One region of the Trinickia sp. LjRoot230 genome, then DNA from elsewhere that is predicted to be linked to it. Evidence: riboswitches for the same ligand, from Rfam matches in the RefSeq annotation. Region 1 holds a riboswitch; the other holds the start of a gene.
What was found. A riboswitch is a leader RNA that binds a small molecule or an ion and turns the genes downstream of it on or off. The one in region 1 is predicted to bind ZMP and ZTP.
Positions count from the first base shown of each region.

Region 2: linked by a shared signal. The riboswitch ahead of glyA (serine hydroxymethyltransferase) and the one ahead of ACSQ20_RS00335 (LysE family translocator) in region 1 are both predicted to bind ZMP and ZTP.

Region 1 is NZ_CAXUQX020000001.1:83,891-93,241, forward strand. It holds gene iaaH (indoleacetamide hydrolase) at 1-1,466, opposite strand, end outside; gene ACSQ20_RS00320 (hypothetical protein) at 1,729-1,956, shown strand; gene ACSQ20_RS00325 (DMT family transporter) at 2,091-3,020, shown strand; gene ACSQ20_RS00330 (phytoene/squalene synthase family protein) at 3,095-4,180, shown strand; ZMP/ZTP riboswitch at 4,184-4,296, shown strand; gene ACSQ20_RS00335 (LysE family translocator) at 4,317-4,949, shown strand; gene ACSQ20_RS00340 (protoporphyrinogen/coproporphyrinogen oxidase) at 5,005-6,342, opposite strand; gene ACSQ20_RS00345 (terpene synthase family protein) at 6,353-7,342, opposite strand; gene ACSQ20_RS00350 (cytochrome P450) at 7,576-8,775, opposite strand; gene ACSQ20_RS00355 (FAD-binding oxidoreductase) at 8,986-9,351, shown strand, end outside.
Region 2 is NZ_CAXUQX020000001.1:829,668-839,018, forward strand. It holds gene pal (peptidoglycan-associated lipoprotein Pal) at 1-344, opposite strand, end outside; gene tolB (Tol-Pal system beta propeller repeat protein TolB) at 365-1,657, opposite strand; gene tolA (cell envelope integrity protein TolA) at 1,803-2,786, opposite strand; gene tolR (protein TolR) at 2,783-3,232, opposite strand; gene tolQ (protein TolQ) at 3,243-3,920, opposite strand; gene ybgC (tol-pal system-associated acyl-CoA thioesterase) at 4,009-4,488, opposite strand; gene ydfG (bifunctional NADP-dependent 3-hydroxy acid dehydrogenase/3-hydroxypropionate dehydrogenase YdfG) at 4,552-5,298, opposite strand; ZMP/ZTP riboswitch at 5,539-5,636, shown strand; gene glyA (serine hydroxymethyltransferase) at 5,788-7,035, shown strand; gene nrdR (transcriptional regulator NrdR) at 7,042-7,521, shown strand; gene ACSQ20_RS03970 (GspH/FimT family pseudopilin) at 7,677-8,258, shown strand; gene ACSQ20_RS03975 (type IV pilus modification PilV family protein) at 8,255-8,716, shown strand; gene ACSQ20_RS03980 (PilW family protein) at 8,723-9,351, shown strand, end outside.

The DNA.
Region 1 (9,351 bases):
GGACTTGAAGACGCTTGCATCGGTGCGGCAGGGTGACCGAGCACGGCCTCAAATGCGATGCCGATTGCAAGTAGACGCCGGTCGCTGCCGAGCGGCCCATCGAGCTCCAGGCCTACGGGCAGCCCAGCGGACGTCAAGCCAGCGGCTACTGACAAACCGGGCAGGCCGGCAACGCTCGCCGGGTCGGTATGGCGCAAATACGCGGCCATCTCGTCGATGGGTTCGCGCCCCCCGATGGCGACCATCGAGGAGCCCTCGATTTCGTCGATAGTCACGGCCGGCAGCGGTGTCGTCGGAAAGAGGAGCGCGTCTAGCCGCTGCGCTTCGAAGGTGGACCCGTAGAGCTGTTGCAGCGCCGGGCGCCCGATCCGCATTGCATCGTGGTAATCGGCGCCAAATGCATCGACGAGCACGCCCTCGTAGATGCGGCGCACGTCGGGGCTCGCGATTTGCGCAGCGAGCGCTTCCAACGTGCGCACGGGTGCATCGTTTGCGACAAGCCACGCCGGAATATCTTCATGTGTCTCGTGAAACGCCACGGCCAAGCTGATGCGCTCCGAAAGCGGCAACAAGTCGCTCATTTCGAGTTCGACAAACGTGACACCGGCAGCCGCCAGCCGGTCGAGCGCTGCGTGGGCTACCGCCTCGAGTGTGCTGTCAAGCGCTTGCCAGCATGGCCGTGGTAAGCCGATCCGCAAAGTATGCAGTGGCACCTGTTGCAATGCCGCGGCACCGGTGATCACGCGGTCGAGCAACGCCACATCGGCGACCGTGCGACCCATCGGCCCGACAGTGTCGCGCGTGTGGCTGATCGGCACGACGGCGTGGGCGTCGTGATAGCGTCGTTCGGCGCCGCCGTTTCCCACCGAAGGGCGCAAACCGACGATGCCGGTCAGCGCAGCCGGAATGCGTGTGGAGCCCCCCGTATCGGTGCCGAGGCCGGCCGGCACGATGCGTGCAGCGATGGCCGCAGCCGTGCCGCCGGAAGAGCCGCCAGGAATTTTGGTGAGATCGTAAGGATTCCTAACCGGTTGCGCATGAGGGCTCAGGTTCGTGCTCGTAATGCCCACCGCCAGCTCGTGCATGTTTGTTTTGCCGAGTACGATCGCGCCTGCGGCCATTAGTTTCGCCACCGAGGGCGCGGTCGTTCGGGCGATGTGCCTCGCGAGCGCGGGTGTGCCGGCACAGGTCTGCATGCGCTCGACGTTGATGTTCGCTTTCACAGCGATGGGTAAGCCCGCCAGTGGCAGCGCCGCTTTGTCGTGCGACGGCATTGCATCGATACGGGCAGCGGCGGCGAGCGCGTAGTCGGCTTCGAGTGTCGTGAATGCATTCAGTGCCGCACATGCTTCGGCACGCGCGAGCAGCGTCGTCATGTAATCGAGCGCTTTCAAGCGGCCAGCGTGCACGGCGTCGACCGCTTCGTGCGCGGTAAGCGCGAGTTGATCTGCGGGCGAGAGTGTCATGGATGGTGTCTCCAAATGGTGAGGACTGCTTAGTAATATTATTGACTGTATAGTCAATAAATAGAGTCGAAAGAGCAATGGCGATCGTCCGGTCTTCCTGCGGAACTCCGGGCACACCGCGGGAATCACAGCAACGATCGAAAGATCGCCAACGAAACTGCTGCCTTTGTTGATCTTTAGATTATGACTGATCGTTCAATATTGCAACCGCAATGTTTCGTAGTGCTGAGCATCCGGCGAACGAATCGATTGCGTCGGTGCGATGTTCCCGGTACGCTGGCTGCGACTTTTCCATTTTCTTTTCATCGCCATGACGAACGCAGCGTTCGCGCGTATTGCCGCTAGCCGCATCGACGAACTTGTCGATGCTGGCGGCCGCGTGTGCGGCCTGATCGCTTCGTTCCCGCCTCCTGCTGTCTTGTCGCCTCCTTCGCCGAGGCACGCGACGGTAGCCGTCCTCGCACCGCCAAGTGCGGTCGCGCTCGGCTGAATACCGACGCTTCGTTTCTCCCGGCAGACCGTCTTTCTCGCACCGCACATGCGATGTCGCGCTTACGTAGCGCTACGCGTGTGCGTCGAGTTCGCGTCTGCAAGACCAACGAATTTCGACATGCAGGTGAACTCATGGCTTTTTTCAAGGCTGCATTTGCGGCATACGGCACCACTGCGCTCTTCGTTCTGTTGTGGAGCAGTGGCGCGATTTTTGCGGAGATCGGCGTCAAGCACGCGTCCGCATTCGCGTTCCTGTTGCTGCGCTTTGGGTTGGCGTCGGCGGTGCTCGCGCTCGTCGGGGCATGGCGGGGGCGCTGGCTCCCCGCGCGCGGCGCGCGAGCGCAGGCGATTGCAAGCGGCGCGCTGCTGGTGGGCGGCTATTCGATTTGCTACTTTCTTTCGCTTCAAACCGGGCTGACGCCGGGGTTGCTCGCCACGATCCTCGGTGTGCAGCCGATCCTCACGCTGATTGCCACAGAGCGGCGCCATTCGATGCGGCGCGTTGCCGGGCTCGCTCTCGCCCTCATCGGCTTGGCGTCGATTGTCTTTCGCAATGCGCACGCGCTCACGTCGACGATCACAACAACAAAGGCAAGCACAACGCAAGGAATAGCGTTCGCGATTGCCGCGTTGGGCTGCATCACCGTGGGTTCCGTTTTACAAAAACGGAACCGGGCCGCGGGGGCCGATGTGTTGCCGCTGCAAAACCTGGTTGGGCTCTTGATGTGCGCAGTGATTGCGCCGTTCCAACCGTTTGTAGTCCGAATCGATGCGCCGCTGCTGATATCGGTGTCATGGCTTGCCATTGTGATCTCGGTATGCGCGCAGCTGCTTTTTTATCGGCTTGTGAGCCGCGGCAACCTCGTCAATGTGACGAGTCTCTTTTATCTCGTGCCCGTCGTAACAGCGCTGATGGACTACGTCTTTCTCGGCAATGCATTACACGCGTTGGACCTGCTCGGGATGGGTGCGATCTTGCTGGGGCTCGCTCTTGCGTTGAGCGCGCGAGCGCGAACCGATGCCGATCACGGGCCGGCTTTTGCGAACGTGCGGCGTCGATAACGGGCTTGGCGCGAGCCGGACCGGGTTGCCGGATACAATGCCGCAGCGTTATTCGATACAACCCGATTCCATCCATGTCCAATTCCGCCCGGACCATTTTGCTTGGCCCGTTACTCAAGGGCGTGTCGCGCTCGTTTTACCTGACGCTGCGCGTGTTGCCCGCGGGCATGCGTGACCCGGTCGCGCTTGCCTATCTGCTCGCTCGCGCCGCCGACACGATCGCCGATACGACGCTGATCGCGCCCGCACAGCGGCTAGACTTGCTGCTCGCGCTGCGCGAGCAGGTCAACGGCGGCGCCGATGGCGGTGCGCTCGCGCGCCGACTTGCGGTCGAAGTAGCGGCGCAGCAGATGCAATCAGACGAAAAAGTGCTGCTCGAATCGCTTGGCGCGGCGCTCGATGTACTGAGCGAATTCAGCGAGCACGATCGGCGCGCGGTGCGCGAGATCGTGACGATGCTCACTACCGGAATGGAGTTCGACCTGCGCACGTTTCCCGATGAGCGTTCGGGGCAGATCGCCGCGCTTGACACATTCGACGAGCTCGATCGTTACACGTATCTGGTTGCAGGCTGCGTCGGCGAATTCTGGACCAAGATGACCTATGCTCACTTGCCCGGGACGCTGACGGACGATCCGGCTGTCACGATCGAGCGCGGCGTGCGCTTCGGCAAGGCGCTGCAAATGACGAACGTGCTGCGCGATTGCGCCAAAGACTTGCGGATCGGCCGCTGCTATTTTCCGCTCGAGATGTTGAGCCGTGTTGGGCTGACGCCGCCGGCGCTGCTATCGCCCGACGCGTCGGCGCGCGCGCAGCCGCTTTTGCACGAGCTTGTCGGCAAGACGCTGCTGCTTTATCGCGATGCGCTCGAATACACGTTTGCGATTCCCGCGTGGTCGATCCGCCTGCGCCTCGCTTGCCTGTTGCCGATTTTCATCGGGCTCGAGACGCTCGTTTTGCTCGTCGACAACGAGGCATGGCTCGATCCGCACCGGGTATCGAAGGTCACCCGCTCGCGCGTCTATGCGATCATCGCGCGTTCGACGATTTGCGTGGCATCGACGGGTGCACTGCGTGCGTGGGCCGAGCGGCTCATCGACACAATCGAAGCGCGGCTGCCAGGCGCACCTGCGAGCGCGGCGCGCGCAATCGTGAAATAATTGGCCCGTCCGCGCGACTGGCGCCTCGAGATGGATCACCATCGGGAAACGCGGACTGCATCGATATCCATGCGTTCCCGCTTCGATGCAAGCTGCCGCGCGCCTGGGCATCGTTCTTCCACTCGAGGAGTCACGCATGCCCACCTTCAATTCGTTGCTCGCTTTTGGCCTCGTTGCGCTCGGCATGGCGCTGACGCCTGGGCCGAACATGATCTACCTCGTCTCGCGTTCGATCTGCCAGGGGCGGGCGGCCGGAATGATTTCGCTCGGCGGCGTGGCGCTCGGGTTTCTGTTTTACATGGTTGCCACCGCATGCGGCATCACGGCGTTGCTGATGGCGGTGCCGTTCGCCTATGACGCGCTGCGTTTTGGCGGCGCGCTTTATCTCGTCTATCTCGCCTGGCAGGCACTGAAGCCGGGTGGCCGATCACCGTTCCAGGTGCGCGCCTTGCCGGCCGACAGCCCGCGCAAGCTCTTTGCGATGGGATTCGTCACCAACATGCTCAACCCGAAGATCGCCGTACTTTATTTGTCGCTGTTGCCGCAGTTCATCGATCCGCATCGCGGCAGCGTACTCGCGCAATCGCTCACGCTCGGCAGTATGCAACTGTTGGCGAGCCTCACCGTCAATTCGATCGTCGCGATGATGGCCGGGGCGATTGCATCGTTTCTCGCAGGCCGGCCCAGCTGGCTCGTGGTGCAGCGCTGGTTGATGGGGACGGTGCTCGCCGGACTCGCGCTAAGGATGGCGACCGAAGCGCGGCGTTGAGATATACGGCGGTGCAATCAAAAACGCGGTGACCGTGCGGCTTGGCTGGGGTTCGCTACGAGCATGTTGCCAGCCGTCCGCTGGCCAAGACTCGCGCCGCCGCGCTTTCGCCCGAACACAGGCTCGAATTTGTCGTCGTTCCTGAAAAATAATCGCCGGCAAGCTGCACCGGCGAGTGCGGATCGATTGAATGCACGAAACGCCGCAGGGCCGCCAAGTGCCCCGGAAAGTTCACCGCGATGGACGGATTCCACCGCTGAACATGCGCCCACTTCACCTCTGTCACCAGATGCGGCAGCGCATGGCGCAATGTGTCGAGTGCCTGGTTGCTGATCGTCGCGTCATCCAGACCCGCACGAGGCTCGCTCCATGTTTGTCGCCAGTAGGTGGTGATCAGGCCGCGGCCGGCGGGTGCTCGACCGGGCGCCTTGTTATGTTCGAGCACGATTGCTCCCAGCTCGCTTTGCTCCACACGCGGGATCAGCACAAAGCACGCCGCTTCGGCGGGCGGGCGCGATAGCGCAAACGATACGTTGATGCACTTGCCGTAACGGACGCTATCGAGGAATTCGCGCTGGTCGGGCGTCCAGTGCGGCCAAAGCAGCGCTGCTTGCCGCGCGGGTAGTGCGATTACACATGCGGCAGCTTCCATGGTTTGCGCCGGCCCGTCCGCTTGCTGCCAAGTCACCACGACGCCGCCTCTGCTTTTTTCAACGGCGAGCGCGCACGCCTGCAGCCTGACATCGCCGATATGGCGCGCCAATCCTCGCGCGAGAAAACCCACCCCCGATGGCGAATTGAACAGCCCCCTTGTCGCCAACACACGGCGGATGAAAAAAAGAAAGCTGGCGGCTGAATTTTCTTCGACGGTATTGAGCGTCATGCTCGCACACGTCGGCTCGACCAGGTAATCGAGAATCTCTTGATTGAGTCGGCGCTTTGCATATTCGGGCGCGCTTTCGTCGTCGACCTCGATCGCCCGGGAAAGGTCGTACCAATCGAGTTTGTCGCCGAGCCGGATGCAGTCGACTACCGCCTTCGACAGTACCCATTTGCTGCGCATGGAAAGCGGCATCGCGAGCATGTCCCTGAGTTTGCCCGCCTGAAAGCGATGGATCTCGCCATCGCGCAGCAGACCGAACAGGCTCGACGTCGTCATGATCTCTTCGCTGAGACCCGCCTCCTCGATCAACGCAAGCATCTGCTTGTAGCTCGTCGGTAGCAGACTGGCGCCGACGTCGATGCGATAGCCGTCGCGCGTATGTGTGGACATGCGGCCACCCACCTGAGCTGTTCGCTCGAGCACCGTCACATCGAGCCCGGCCATCTTGAGCCGATAGGCTGCTGTGAGGCCGGCTATGCCGGCGCCAACGACTACGACGCGTCCTGCCATCGTCGCATTCCTATTCGCCCGCACTCAGCAGGTCTTCGAGGTAGGCCGCGGACGAGGCGGGATTCGCGTCGTAACGGATCGTTTGCAAACCCCATTCCAAATGGCCGCGCATCCAGTGATGCAAGCCGTCAACGTAACGGCTAAGCGCGCTACGCGCGTGGCTGTTCAGGTTCATTGCGAACATCTTTTTCCGCAATGCTTCGAAGTCGGCAATGCGCGATTCGATCTTTCGCGCGACATTTTCCAACGCCTTGCGCTCATCGGATCGCGTGGCTTGCTCGAGAACGATCACCAGGTTATGCACGTCGCCATGCGCGCGTTCCTTCGCGACGGTGAGCAGATCGTCGGTCCAACAGACGACGTCGGCACAGGCCGTGCGGATGTCGATGAGGAGCGCGTGATCGCGAAGGCTTGGATCAAGCGGCGCATCGGCTACATATTCGAGCAGGTCGAGCGACGGCCAGATCGCGCCTGCATCGCGACGTTTCGCGGGATATTCATCAACTGATGGAACGCGCCCGTTCGCGCGGTTTGCCGCTTCCCACTCGCACGCGGACAGGTAGTCGAAATAATGTCGAGCAAACGCGGCACACCAGTCCTGCGGCATGCTCGACGCCAACCGGTACCAAATTTCCCTGAGCGCGCAGAGTAGCGGTAGACCGGCGGGCTGCATAGCGGGTTGCCAAGCCGTTGCCACCGAAGCGGTCTCGGCCATTTCGGCTGCCATGTCGAAGAAGGGCTGCAACCGCTCTCTAAAGAGCCGAGGGTTCTTGCCGGTCGCGCCTTCGTCCATCTGATCGTCGATCAAGAACAGCCAACCGATCCATGTGGTCGCCACCTCGAGACGACCTCGATCGATCGCGCTCGCGTAGACGCGGCCCGATAACGCGCCAGGGGCCGTTTCGCGAAACCGCACTTTAGCCTCGATGGAGCGCGCCAATCCAAGCGCGGCGACCCACTCCTGAGCCCGAAGCTCGGCTTGCGTCGTCCAAACACTCAAGGGCGATGGGCCGGCACCCAGCCTTTGAAGCAAAGTCTGGGCGGCTTGCATTTCGTAGCGCGCCATCTGCACCTTTCCCTACAGTTTGCCGGCCTCGACAGGCCCATCGATCACGCACAGCGACTAGTGACGAGTATGTTGTATCGGCGACGTTCGACGCGACGTAGATTCGTAGGGATTTCGTTGCAAAAAGGCGAGAAGTACGATTGTCAGCGTATGAGGCTTGCCATCGATCAACGGATGCGAGCGGGCAGCGACTTGATCAGCGCTGTCTCCGAGCCAGCGAACTCGTGCTTGATGGCGTCGGGTTCCACCAACTCGATATTCGGCAGCCGTCTTAACAACGCAGCCAACGCGACGTTCATTTCCATGCGCGCCATCGGCTGGCCCATGCAGGCGTGAATTCCAAAACCGAACGTCATCAGCCGGTTGCCGCTCAGGTCGCGCTCGAGGTCGAACGCATCGGGATTCGGAAAGACCTTCGGATCGCGGTTGGCCGCGGCCCACATCATCAGCACGGAACTGCCCTCGGGGATATCGACGCCGCCGACCGTGACGTCCTTCGAGGTCATTCGATAAATTCCAAAGAACGGTGTGTGCAGCCGCATCGATTCTTCAACCGCGGCCGGAATCGACGAAGGGTCGTCGATCAGCCGCTGCCGAATCGCTGGGCTGCGCAGCACTTCCCACAACAGGCTCGTCAACCCGCTCACCGTGGTGCCATGGCCTGCGTTGAGCAAACTGTTCATCGTCGCCCCCAGCTCCAACGGGCTCAGCGGCCGACCGTCCAACTGCGCATGCGCGAGCTTGGTCAGAAAGTCGTCGCGTGGCTGCTCGAGCCGGGCGTAGACCTCCTTGAGGCCAAACTCGGCGAATGCCTGGAATGCTGCCGCTGCTTTTTGAGGATCCCCGGACGCGGCATGCAACTCAACCGTCAGGCGACGGACTTCGCCTCGTTTCGTCTTATCAAAGCCGATGACATGACAGAGCGCGAGTAGCGGAACTTGCTCGGCAAAGTCCGCTTGAAGATCGAAGTGCCGGCGCTGCGCGAGTTCGTCCAGCAACTGTTCCACGTCCTCGCGCACGGCCGCTTCATGAAGCCTCGGCGTGTCCGGATTCAGCACTTCGGCAAACAGCTTGCGCCACGACGTGTGCTCGGGCGGGTCATATTCGATGGGCGGGAATCTCGGCCGCTCGGCAAGCGGGCGCAACACCTGCGGGCCGGAGCGGTAGGTTTCCCAATCGATATGCGCTGCTTTGACATCGGCGTAGTCGAGGAACACATAGTGGCCACCGAGCGTGTCGCTCCAGAATACTGAGCGGCCGGCCTCACGCGCTTCGCGAAATAGCGCGAACGCCTCGTCGGGCGTTGTCTCGTAGGTGCTGAACGCTGCCAAGCGTTCGTCGAGGTTCGATCGAGAAATAACCGCCATGGCATGGCTCCTGTAACGCGCTCGAAAGCGGCGGTGATGTGTGCCGTGGCCATGCAGTGTTCGATGGCGAGCGGCTCCATGAGCGCTGATTAGCGCCGAACGCAAAATTAGTGTCAAGCCGGATGCCTCGTGTTTTGATAATCGTTTAGGATGGGCCGCTCTGTCGTGGCGCGCTCGCTGAACGACACTACTGAATCGTTGAGGTCGTCTATGGCACAGGCCGGTTCTTCGAAGGCGTTTCCTGATTTCCCCTCCCCAGGTTTTAAGGGTGTCGTGGTGCGTCCTGGTGACATCGGCTATGCCGAGGCGCGAGAGATTCCCAACGCGCGCCACGCGGCGCGTCAGCCCGCACTGATTGCACGGTGCCTAGACGCTGACGATATCGTAATGGCCGTCAAGTACTGCGCTGATCACGACGAGGCAATCGCCATTCGCGGTGGTGGCCACGCGATAGATGGCCATGCGATGCCGCACGACGCGTTCGTCATCGATACATCGCTGATGAAGCAAGTCGAGGTCGATCCGCTAACGGGCATCACCACAATCGGTGCAGGTGTGCTGCTCGCAGAGATGGAT
Region 2 (9,351 bases), 750 kb from region 1:
CCCAACGCGAGGTTGTACTCGCTCGTGCCGCGCTCATCCGTATTGCCCTGGATCAGGATGTGGCGATCAGGATGGCTCTTGATATACCCAGCGTGTGCCTGCAGTAGCTGCGTGTAGTCCGATTTGACCTCGTAGCTGTCGAAATCGAAATAAACGCTGCGTTTCGCGAGCGGGCCGTTTGGGTTGTTAAGATCATCGACGGTGACGGGCGCAACCGCGTTCGGATTTGGCTGCTCGCCAACAGTGCCCTTGCTCGCATTGTCGTTGAGCTTGACGCCCGAATGGCAGGCTGCCAGCGCGCCCACGAGCAACGCCGCAAACACCATACGAAGTTTTGACATCATTTCTTTCTCTCCTTTGTGTGTCATTGCATAAACGGACCCCAGGACGGCTCGCGCACGCTTCCGCCCGGAACGGACAGGATTTGCCGCGTCCGACCATCGGTCGATGCTGCGGCCAGCACGCCACGGCCGTTCACCTGTGTGGCGTAAAGGATGTACTGACCATTCGCCGCAAAGCTCGGCGATTCGTCATGTGTCGTATCGGTAAGCGCAGTTGCCACGCCGCTTTGCAAATCCTGGACGTATAGCTTGAACGCTCCGCCAACGCGCGAAATATAGGCGAGCTGCTTGCCATCGGGGCTCACGCGCGGGCTCGTGTTATAGCTGCCGGCAAACGTCACGCGCTGCGCCGCACCCGCCTGTTCGCCCTGCGCGGGCATCCGATAAATCTGTGGCTGACCACCGCGATCGCTGGTGAAATAGATCCACTGGCCGTCCGGCGAGAAGGTGGGCTCGGTATCGATCGAACCGCTTTGCGATAGACGCCGCAAGCCGCTACCGTTCGCGTTGACGGCGAAAATCTGCGTGTTGCCGGTGCGCGAGAGCGCAACCGCGAGCGTACGGCTGTCAGGCGCCCACGCCGGCGCGCTGTTATTGCCCTTCTGGTCCGAAATAATGACACGCCGGCCGGTCGGCAAATCATGCACGTAGACGATCGGCTTTCGCTTTTCGAACGATACATAGGCGACCTTCGTACCATCGGGCGACCACGACGGCGAGATGATCGGCTCCGGGCTCGACAGCGCAACATGCACGTCCTGCCCATCGGAATCCGAAATCTGCAGCAGGTACCGGTTGCCGCTCTTCACGACATAGGAAAGACGCGTCGCGAACACGCCTCGCGTGCCGAGCAATTTTTGGTAGATGTAATCGGAGATCTTGTGCGCAGTCATGCGCATGCCGCTCGCCGGAGTCGTCAGCGACAGCCCGCCGAGGCTTTGCTGCTTGACCGTATCGTAGAGCTTGAAACGCACTTCGTAATTGCCGCCCGCGAGCGGCGTTACGCTGCCCGAGACGAACGCGTCAGCGCCTTTCGCCTTCCAGGCACCCAGATCGACTGAATCGGTCTCGGCTACAGGAGCGCTGCCCGCGTCGATATTCGCGAACTTACCGCTGCGTTTCAGATCGTCCCGCACGATCGAGCTGATTGGCTGCGGGGTGCTCGTTTCGTTCGCAAAGTTCGCGGTTGCAATCGGAAATTGCGTGGAACCGACGCCCGTGACGAGCACGTTCAGTTGTGCCTGCGCAGCGCCGCCCGCAGCGATCAGGCACGACGCCAACAATGTCTTCAAGCCTAGCTTCGTCATCAAACTCATGCCAAAAATTCCCGAGAACAAGAAGTTGTCAACAGCAAAGAGACCGGCCGGCGCACGTTTCGTTCCTGAACGGGCGCAATGCTTGCATCGTGCTTGCGGAAAGCTTGCGCCGCGCGCGCCGCCTGACACGCCGCTGGCTCGTCCGCTAGCCGGCCGGCCGCATCGTGATCGTAAAGCTCGCCGGTGCACGCCCGTTGTCGTCGAGCGGCATCGGGTCTGAGCGCTGAACGGCGCGCAGTGCGGCTTCGTCCCACTGCGCATTGCCGCTGCCGCGCTGGATCGTCGCGGAAAGCAGGGTGCCCGTGGGCGAGCAGCGCACCGCGATCACCGTTTCGAGCCCCTCGGTCTCCCCGGCCCACACGATGTTGGGGCGCACGCGTCGTTTCACCTTGTCGGCATAGCCGGGCGAGGTTGCCGTTCCGCCCGAGCCGGTGCCGGCCCCGCTCTTTGCCAGACCGTTGCCACTCGCGCTTTCGCCTGCCATGCCTTGCAATTGAGCCAGGCGTGCGCGCCGCTCCTGGTCAAGCTGCTTTTGCTTGGCTTGTTGCGCCGCCTGCGCCTTGGCTTTGGCCGCTTTCTCGGCGTCGGCCTTTTTCTGAGCCTCGAGCTGCTGCGCTTTGAGATCCGTTTCCTTTTGCTGCTCGGCCAACTGTTGTTGCCGAAGCTTGTCGGCCTGTTGCTGCTTTTTGAGCTTGTCCGCAGCCGCCTTTTGCGCGGCCAACTCGGCCTGCTGTTGCGCAAGCTCGCGCTGCCGCTTGGCTTGCGCCTGCTCGTCGGCGAGTTGCCGCTGGCGCTGCTGCTCGGCAAGCAACGCGGCACGCGCCGCCGCCTCTTGCTGCTGACGCTTCTTTTCTTGCAGCGCGATGTCGGCTTGCTCGTCCCGAACCGGCGGCGCGGGTGGCGCGGCGCGCATAGGCGGCGTGGGCGCGGGCGGTGGTGTTTGCTGTTGAGGGATATCGGTCCACAACTCGGCCTCGGCGCCGGCCGGTGTGCTGTTTTGCCAATGAATGCCGTGATAGAGGAACAACCCGAGCAGCACATGCATCACGAGCGCGAGCGTAAACGCCCGCGTCGTCCCGCGTTCGCGGGGCGGCTGCAAAGGGTAGACGTCGGACTTCCTGGATTTCATTGTGGTTTGACGAGCAGCCCCACACGTTTGACGCCGCGTGCTTTCAGGTCCGACATCACGTTCATGACCGTTTCGTACTGAACGGTCTTGTCGGCCGCGATCACCACGGGCTGGTCGGGATGCGACGCTTCGCGGTCATTGACGAAACTCGTCAGCTGCTGGCGCGTCATGTCCTCTTGCTGCGTGGCGCCCGCGCCGTCCTTGTAACGCACGCTCATCTTGCCGTCGGGGCGAATATTGACGACTACAGGCGGGGTCTGCTGTTGCGGCGCAGCACCGCCGACGGTCGGCAAATTGACAATCGAAGGCGCGATGAGCGGCGCCGTGACCATGAAGATCACGAGCAGCACCAGCATCACGTCGATATAAGGCACAACGTTGATGTCCGACATCGCGCGCCGTGAGCGGCCGCTGCGCATGCTGGAATGATTGGAGGAGCCAGCCATCGCGTACTCCTTAATGCGCCTGGCGCTGCAAGATGTTCGAGAACTCTTCGATAAACGTTTCGAAGCGGATCGCGAGACGGTCGATGTCGTGCGCGTAGCGGTTGTAGGCAACGACGGCGGGAATGGCCGCAAACAGACCGATCGCCGTTGCGGTCAGTGCTTCGGCGATGCCGGGCGCCACATTGGCGAGCGTTGCCTGCTGCACGTTGGCGAGACCGCGAAACGCATTCATGATGCCCCAAACGGTACCGAAGAGGCCGATGTACGGGCTGACGGAGCCGACCGACGCCAAAAACGCGAGGTTGGCTTCGAGTGCGTCCATCTCGCGTTGGAAGGCCGCCCGCATCGCTCGGCGCGCGCCATCGAGAATCGCTCCCGAATCGTTGAGGCGCTTTTCCTTGCCCTTGAGGAACTCGCGCATACCCGATTCGAAGATCCGCTCCAGCGCGCCGATCGTATGGCGGTTGTTCGCGGCGCTTTGATAAAGCGCCTGCAAATCGCCACCAGACCAGAAGTCGCGCTCGAATTGCTCAGTTTGCCCCCGCGCGCGCCGGATCGCAAACCACTTGCGAAAGATGAAAGTCCAGGACATCAAGGACAGCAACAGCAGCAGCCCCATCACCGCCTGCGCGAGCACACTCGCGTTGAGAACCAGAGAGATGATCGATAAATCTTGTGTGTTATTCATAGAGTTTTTGCTTTGGCATCCGAGCGGCGGGCTTGGGCTTGGTATCGATGCCGGCCATACAAGTTCATTGACGTAGTTTCAACGGTATTCACGCATCGGCCGTTGACATGTCGCGAAACGAGACGCCGGGGCTTATGCGCAACGCGGCACGGACATCGGCGGGCAACGGGGCAGGCTTGAGCGCGGCTCGCTCGACGCAGGCCACACGAATCGAACCGGCGGCGAGCAAACGGTCTGCGCACCGCGCCTCTTGCACGAAGTCGACACTGGCGCGGCCGAGGCGGTCGATCCGGCTCGCAATGGTCAACATATCGTCGAGCCGAGCGGGCGCATGGTAATCGAGCGCGGTGCGGCGAACCACAAAAATGATGCCGGTCTCCCGTTCCAAGCGGCACTGATCGACACCGCAGGCACGCAGCCACTCGGTCCGCGCACGTTCGAAGTACTTGAGATAGTTCGCGTAAAAGACAATGCCGCCCGCATCGGTATCTTCGTAATACACGCGGATCGGCCAAATAAAGCCGAACTCCGCCTCTGGACGACTGCTAGGCATGTTCATGCGCGGCATTTTACCGGAACCGGCATCGCCATCTCGAAATGACCGGATTCGCACGCTGCTCGGTCGCCTGCGTCAGCCGCGGTGCACCGACAGGCCGGCGAATGACTGCGCCACCGGCATCAGTTCGATCGTGTTCACGTTGACATGGGCCGGGCGCGTGGTGATCCAGTAGATCGAATCGGCAATGTCCTCGGGGCTCAGCGGTTCGACATCGCGATAGACGCCTGCGACCTTCGCATCATCGCCCTTGAACCGGACGCTCGAGAATTCAGTGCCTCCGCACAAGCCCGGCTCGACATTGGTGACGCGCAGCGCCGTGCCGGATAGATCGGCGCGCAGGTTAAGACTGAATTGATGCACGAATGCCTTCGTCGCGCCGTACACGTTTCCGCCCGCATACGGATAGCTGCCGGCAGTTGAGCCGAGATTGATGATATGGCCGCGATTGCGCTCGACCATCCCGGGCAGCAGCGCGTGGGTGACCGTCACGAGGCCCGCGCAGTTCGTTTCGATCATCTGATGCCAGTCGTCGAGATCCGCGCGGTGAGCCGGCTCCAAGCCAAGCGCGAGGCCGGCGTTGTTGACGAGCACGTCAATGGCGGCAAATTCGGCGGGCAGGGCGGCCGGCATGGCTTCGACAGCCGCGCGGTCTCGTACGTCGAGTTCCAGCGGCAACAGCGCCGGGCCCAACTCCTTGGCTAGCGCGTTAAGACGATCGAGGCGACGTGCGGTCGCAACCACGCGATGGCCGCTCTTCACGAAGATGCGGGCGATGGCGGCTCCAAAGCCGGCGGACGCCCCCGTCACAAAAACAATCATTGCTGCTCCTCGCTGATCAAGGTCAGGTATTGCGGTCTGCCGCCATCGCTGCGGCAAGAAATACCGATTCAAAAAGGGAACCGGGCCGATGATACTCGCCTGGCCGGTTCTACGGTATGAAAGTCCTGGCGCTTTCAAATAAATTTCGAATTGCTTTCGATGACTTCCGGGACGCGCCGACGCGCCGCGTGAGTTTGGCCCAATTGCCTATTGATTGCGCTTCCAATACACTAACGCGCTCATCCCTTGCGTGACTGGCGATAGGCCCCCGGGGCCAAGGTGGAGCGACCCACCGTGAAGCGCAAGGTGCCGTTTTGCCGTTCGCCTGGGCAGCCGAAAACCGCGCGCTGTTGTTTCGTTTGCGCTGCGGCGGTTGCCTTGTCCGCGTAACGGACTTCCGCCACGTCAGGACCGGCTCCTCCGCCTCCAGCGAGAAGCGTACGCATGGCGCGTCTTTCGGCCAACCTGTATACCCTTAACGGAATCCGTATGTTTGACAGAGCCCAAAGCACCATTGCCGCCGTCGATCCTGAAATCTCGGATGCAATCGAAAAGGAAAACCGCCGTCAGGAAGAGCATATCGAACTGATTGCGTCGGAAAACTACACGAGCCCCGCCGTCATGGCTGCGCAGGGTTCCCAACTCACGAACAAGTACGCCGAGGGCTATCCCGGCAAGCGCTATTACGGCGGCTGCGAGTACGTCGACGTGGTCGAGCAATTGGCCATCGAACGCGTCAAGGCGATCTTCGGCGCTGACGCGGCGAACGTTCAGCCGAACTCCGGTTCGCAAGCGAACCAGGGCGTCTTTTTTGCGATGCTCAAGCCCGGCGATACGATCATGGGCATGAGCCTCGCCCACGGCGGACACTTGACCCACGGCTCGCCCGTCAACATGTCCGGCAAATGGTTCAATGTCGTCAGCTACGGTTTGAACGAAGCCGAAGACATCGACTACGACGCGGCGCAAGCACTTGCCGAGCAGCACAAACCGAAGCTGATCGTCGGCGGCGCTTCCGCGTTTTCGCTGCGCATCGATTTCGAGCGGCTCGCGAAAATCGCGAAGTCGGTGGGCGCCTATCTGATGGTGGATATGGCGCACTACGCAGGGCTGATCGCAGCGGGCGTCTACCCCAATCCCGTGCCGCACGCCGATTTCGTCACCACGACGACGCACAAGAGTCTGCGCGGGCCGCGCGGTGGCGTCATCCTGATGAAGGGCGAGTACGAAAAGGCCATCAATTCGGCGATCTTCCCAGGAATTCAAGGCGGCCCGCTCATGCACGTGATCGCAGCGAAAGCGGTCGCGTTCAAGGAGGCGCTGACGCCGGAGTTCAAGGCCTATCAGCAAGCGGTGGTCGACAACGCGCGCATGCTGGCCGAGACGCTCGTCAAACGTGGCCTGCGCATTGTGTCGGGGCGTACGGAAAGCCACGTGATGCTGGTGGATTTGCGCGCCAAGCAGATCACCGGCAAGGCAGCCGAAGCGGCGCTCGGAGCGGCCCATATCACCGTCAACAAGAACGCGATTCCGAACGATCCGGAAAAGCCGTTCGTGACGAGCGGCATTCGCCTCGGTTCGCCGGCCATGACGACCCGCGGGTTCGGTGTGGCCGAAGCGGAGCAGGTCGGCAATCTGATCGCCGACGTTCTCGAGCATCCGGAAGACGCGGCAACGCTCGAGCGCGTACGCGCGCAGGTCGCCCAGTTGACCAAGCGTTTTCCGGTGTATCGCTAAGCATTTATGCGTTGCCCCTTTTGCCGGCACGAGGATACTCAGGTCGTCGACTCGCGCGTATCCGAGGACGGCGCCGCAATTCGGCGCCGCCGCCGCTGCTCGGCCTGCGACAAGCGTTTCACCACGTATGAGCGGGTCGAGTTGATGCTGCCGGCAGTCGTCAAGAAAGACGGCAGCCGCACCGAGTTCGACCGCCGCAAGATCGTCGCGAGCATGCAACTGGCGCTGCGAAAGCGCCCTGTGGCTGCCGATGCGATTGACGCGGCGGTGGCTCGTATCGAATATCAATTGCTGGGCAGCGGCGAGCGCGAGGTGCGCAGCGAACGGCTGGGCGAGCTCGTCATGGACGAATTGCGCCAGCTCGACACTATCGCCTACGTGCGCTTTGCCTCGGTCTATCGACGCTTCGAAGACGTGTCCGAATTCGAGGACGTGATCGAAGAGTTCCGCCGCGCCGGAACCTCGAAGTCTTCGCGCAAGCGCTGATTTGCCCCGTTGCTTCATCGTACTTTCACTCGCGTTTCGTTGATGTAACGCGCAATTTTCCTCGTACGCTACAGATTCACCACTCGTCCGATCGGACGATGGCGGCGGCTTCCCGCGTCCGTTAAATTCGTTGCATCGAATGACGGAGCGTTGCGATGCGAGGCATAACTCAGGCAGACCGCAAACATGCGGACCATGACGCGCGGCTGCGCGGGTTCACGCTGGTCGAATCGATGATGGTCTGTGCATTGTTGCTGGTGCTGGCAATGATGGCCGCGCCTTCATTTGCAACATGGCAGCAGCGCATGCGTCTGGACGCCAGCGCCCACGCATTTCTCGCGAGTCTCGTCTATGCTCGCAGCGAAGCCATTCGTCGTGGTGTCCGCACGGCCGTATCGCATGGCGACATAGACGCGCGGCGTGCCGAAGCACGAGGGGCGGCCGATGACCGCGCGGTGGATTGGTCGGCGGGTTGGGCCGTTGTTGCAGACACAGGCAGCGGACCGCTGGCGCTTCGCATGCAGGCGCGTATGCCGGGCGTTCAGATCCGCGGCGCGGCTGCCGATGTTCGCTTTACGCCGCCCGCGGGCCAGGTTGTCGGCGGATTTCGCAGCTTCGAGCTTGTGTCCGCCGAAGCTGAGTCGACGGGGCATGACAGAGGCGCGCGACGGTGCATCGCTATCGCGGCGGGCGGCCGCGCGCGCATTCGCGACGGTGGTTGTGGAGCCCGGGCATGAGTGTGGGCGTAGGCGTAGGCGACAAGGCGAAAGCGAAGGCGAAGGCGAAGCGGAGGTCTTCGTTGAGGGGCGGCTCGTTGCTCGAGGTGCTGATGGCGCTTGCGTTTGTCGCGATTGCAACCAGCGCGGCGTTGGCCAATCAGCTCTTTGCTGCCCGTACCGAGCGGGTGGCGGCGCAGCGCGAGCGCGCGTCCCTTATCGCCGCTTCGGTCGCCGACGCCATGCGCGAACCGTTAGGTGCCCAGACGGCGCTTGCGCAATGGCGGACACATGCGGCGGCTTTTCTGCCCCAAGGCGAAGTCGCGCTGGACGCGCGCGGCCCCGATATCGCGTTCGCAGTCGTGCGCTGGGCGCCGGGGCGTGCGTTTGCCGACGGTCGGTTTGCGCAGACACTCGGATGTCCGCCTGCGTTCATTGCACCCGAGCGCGCGTGTGTCGTCGCGCCGATTCTACGGTGAGTGGCCATGCGCATTCGCCTATCCGGAAAATCGACGCGTAAGGTCAATGGCGGGCAAACGCTGATCGACGTCGTCATCGCGTCCGCACTCGGTATCGTCGTCGTTGTCGCCGCGGTGTCGCTATACAGGGGGCAGCGGCAATCATTCGCGTTGTCAGCCGATGCAGCCGGCATGCGGGACGCGGGTACCGCCGCGCTATTGCTGATGAGCCGGCACATAGAGATGGCGGGGTACGTGCCGCCTGACAAACCGTCATTCGCTGACTTCGTTGAGCCTGCCGTGTTCGGTTGCACGTCTGCGCTACCGATCGGTCATCAGGCAGCCTCGGCATGCATCCCGGATGCGAACGGCTCGGATGGGTTAATCGTTCGCTATGCCGACGATGCCGTCGCGACCTGGCCGACGAGGGCTGGCGAGCCGACCGATTGCCTGGGGCAACGCGCCGGCGAGGCCGGCGAGTACACCGTGATTTCGAATCGATTCTTCGTTCGTACGCCGCACGGCGGCGACACACCGGAACTCTATTGCGAAGGCAGTGGCGCGGCGAGTAACAAGCAACCGATCGTGGCTGGCGTCGAGCGCTTGAAACTTCGTTATTGGATAAGTGGCGCAGCCGCGGCCGCCGATGCTTCATC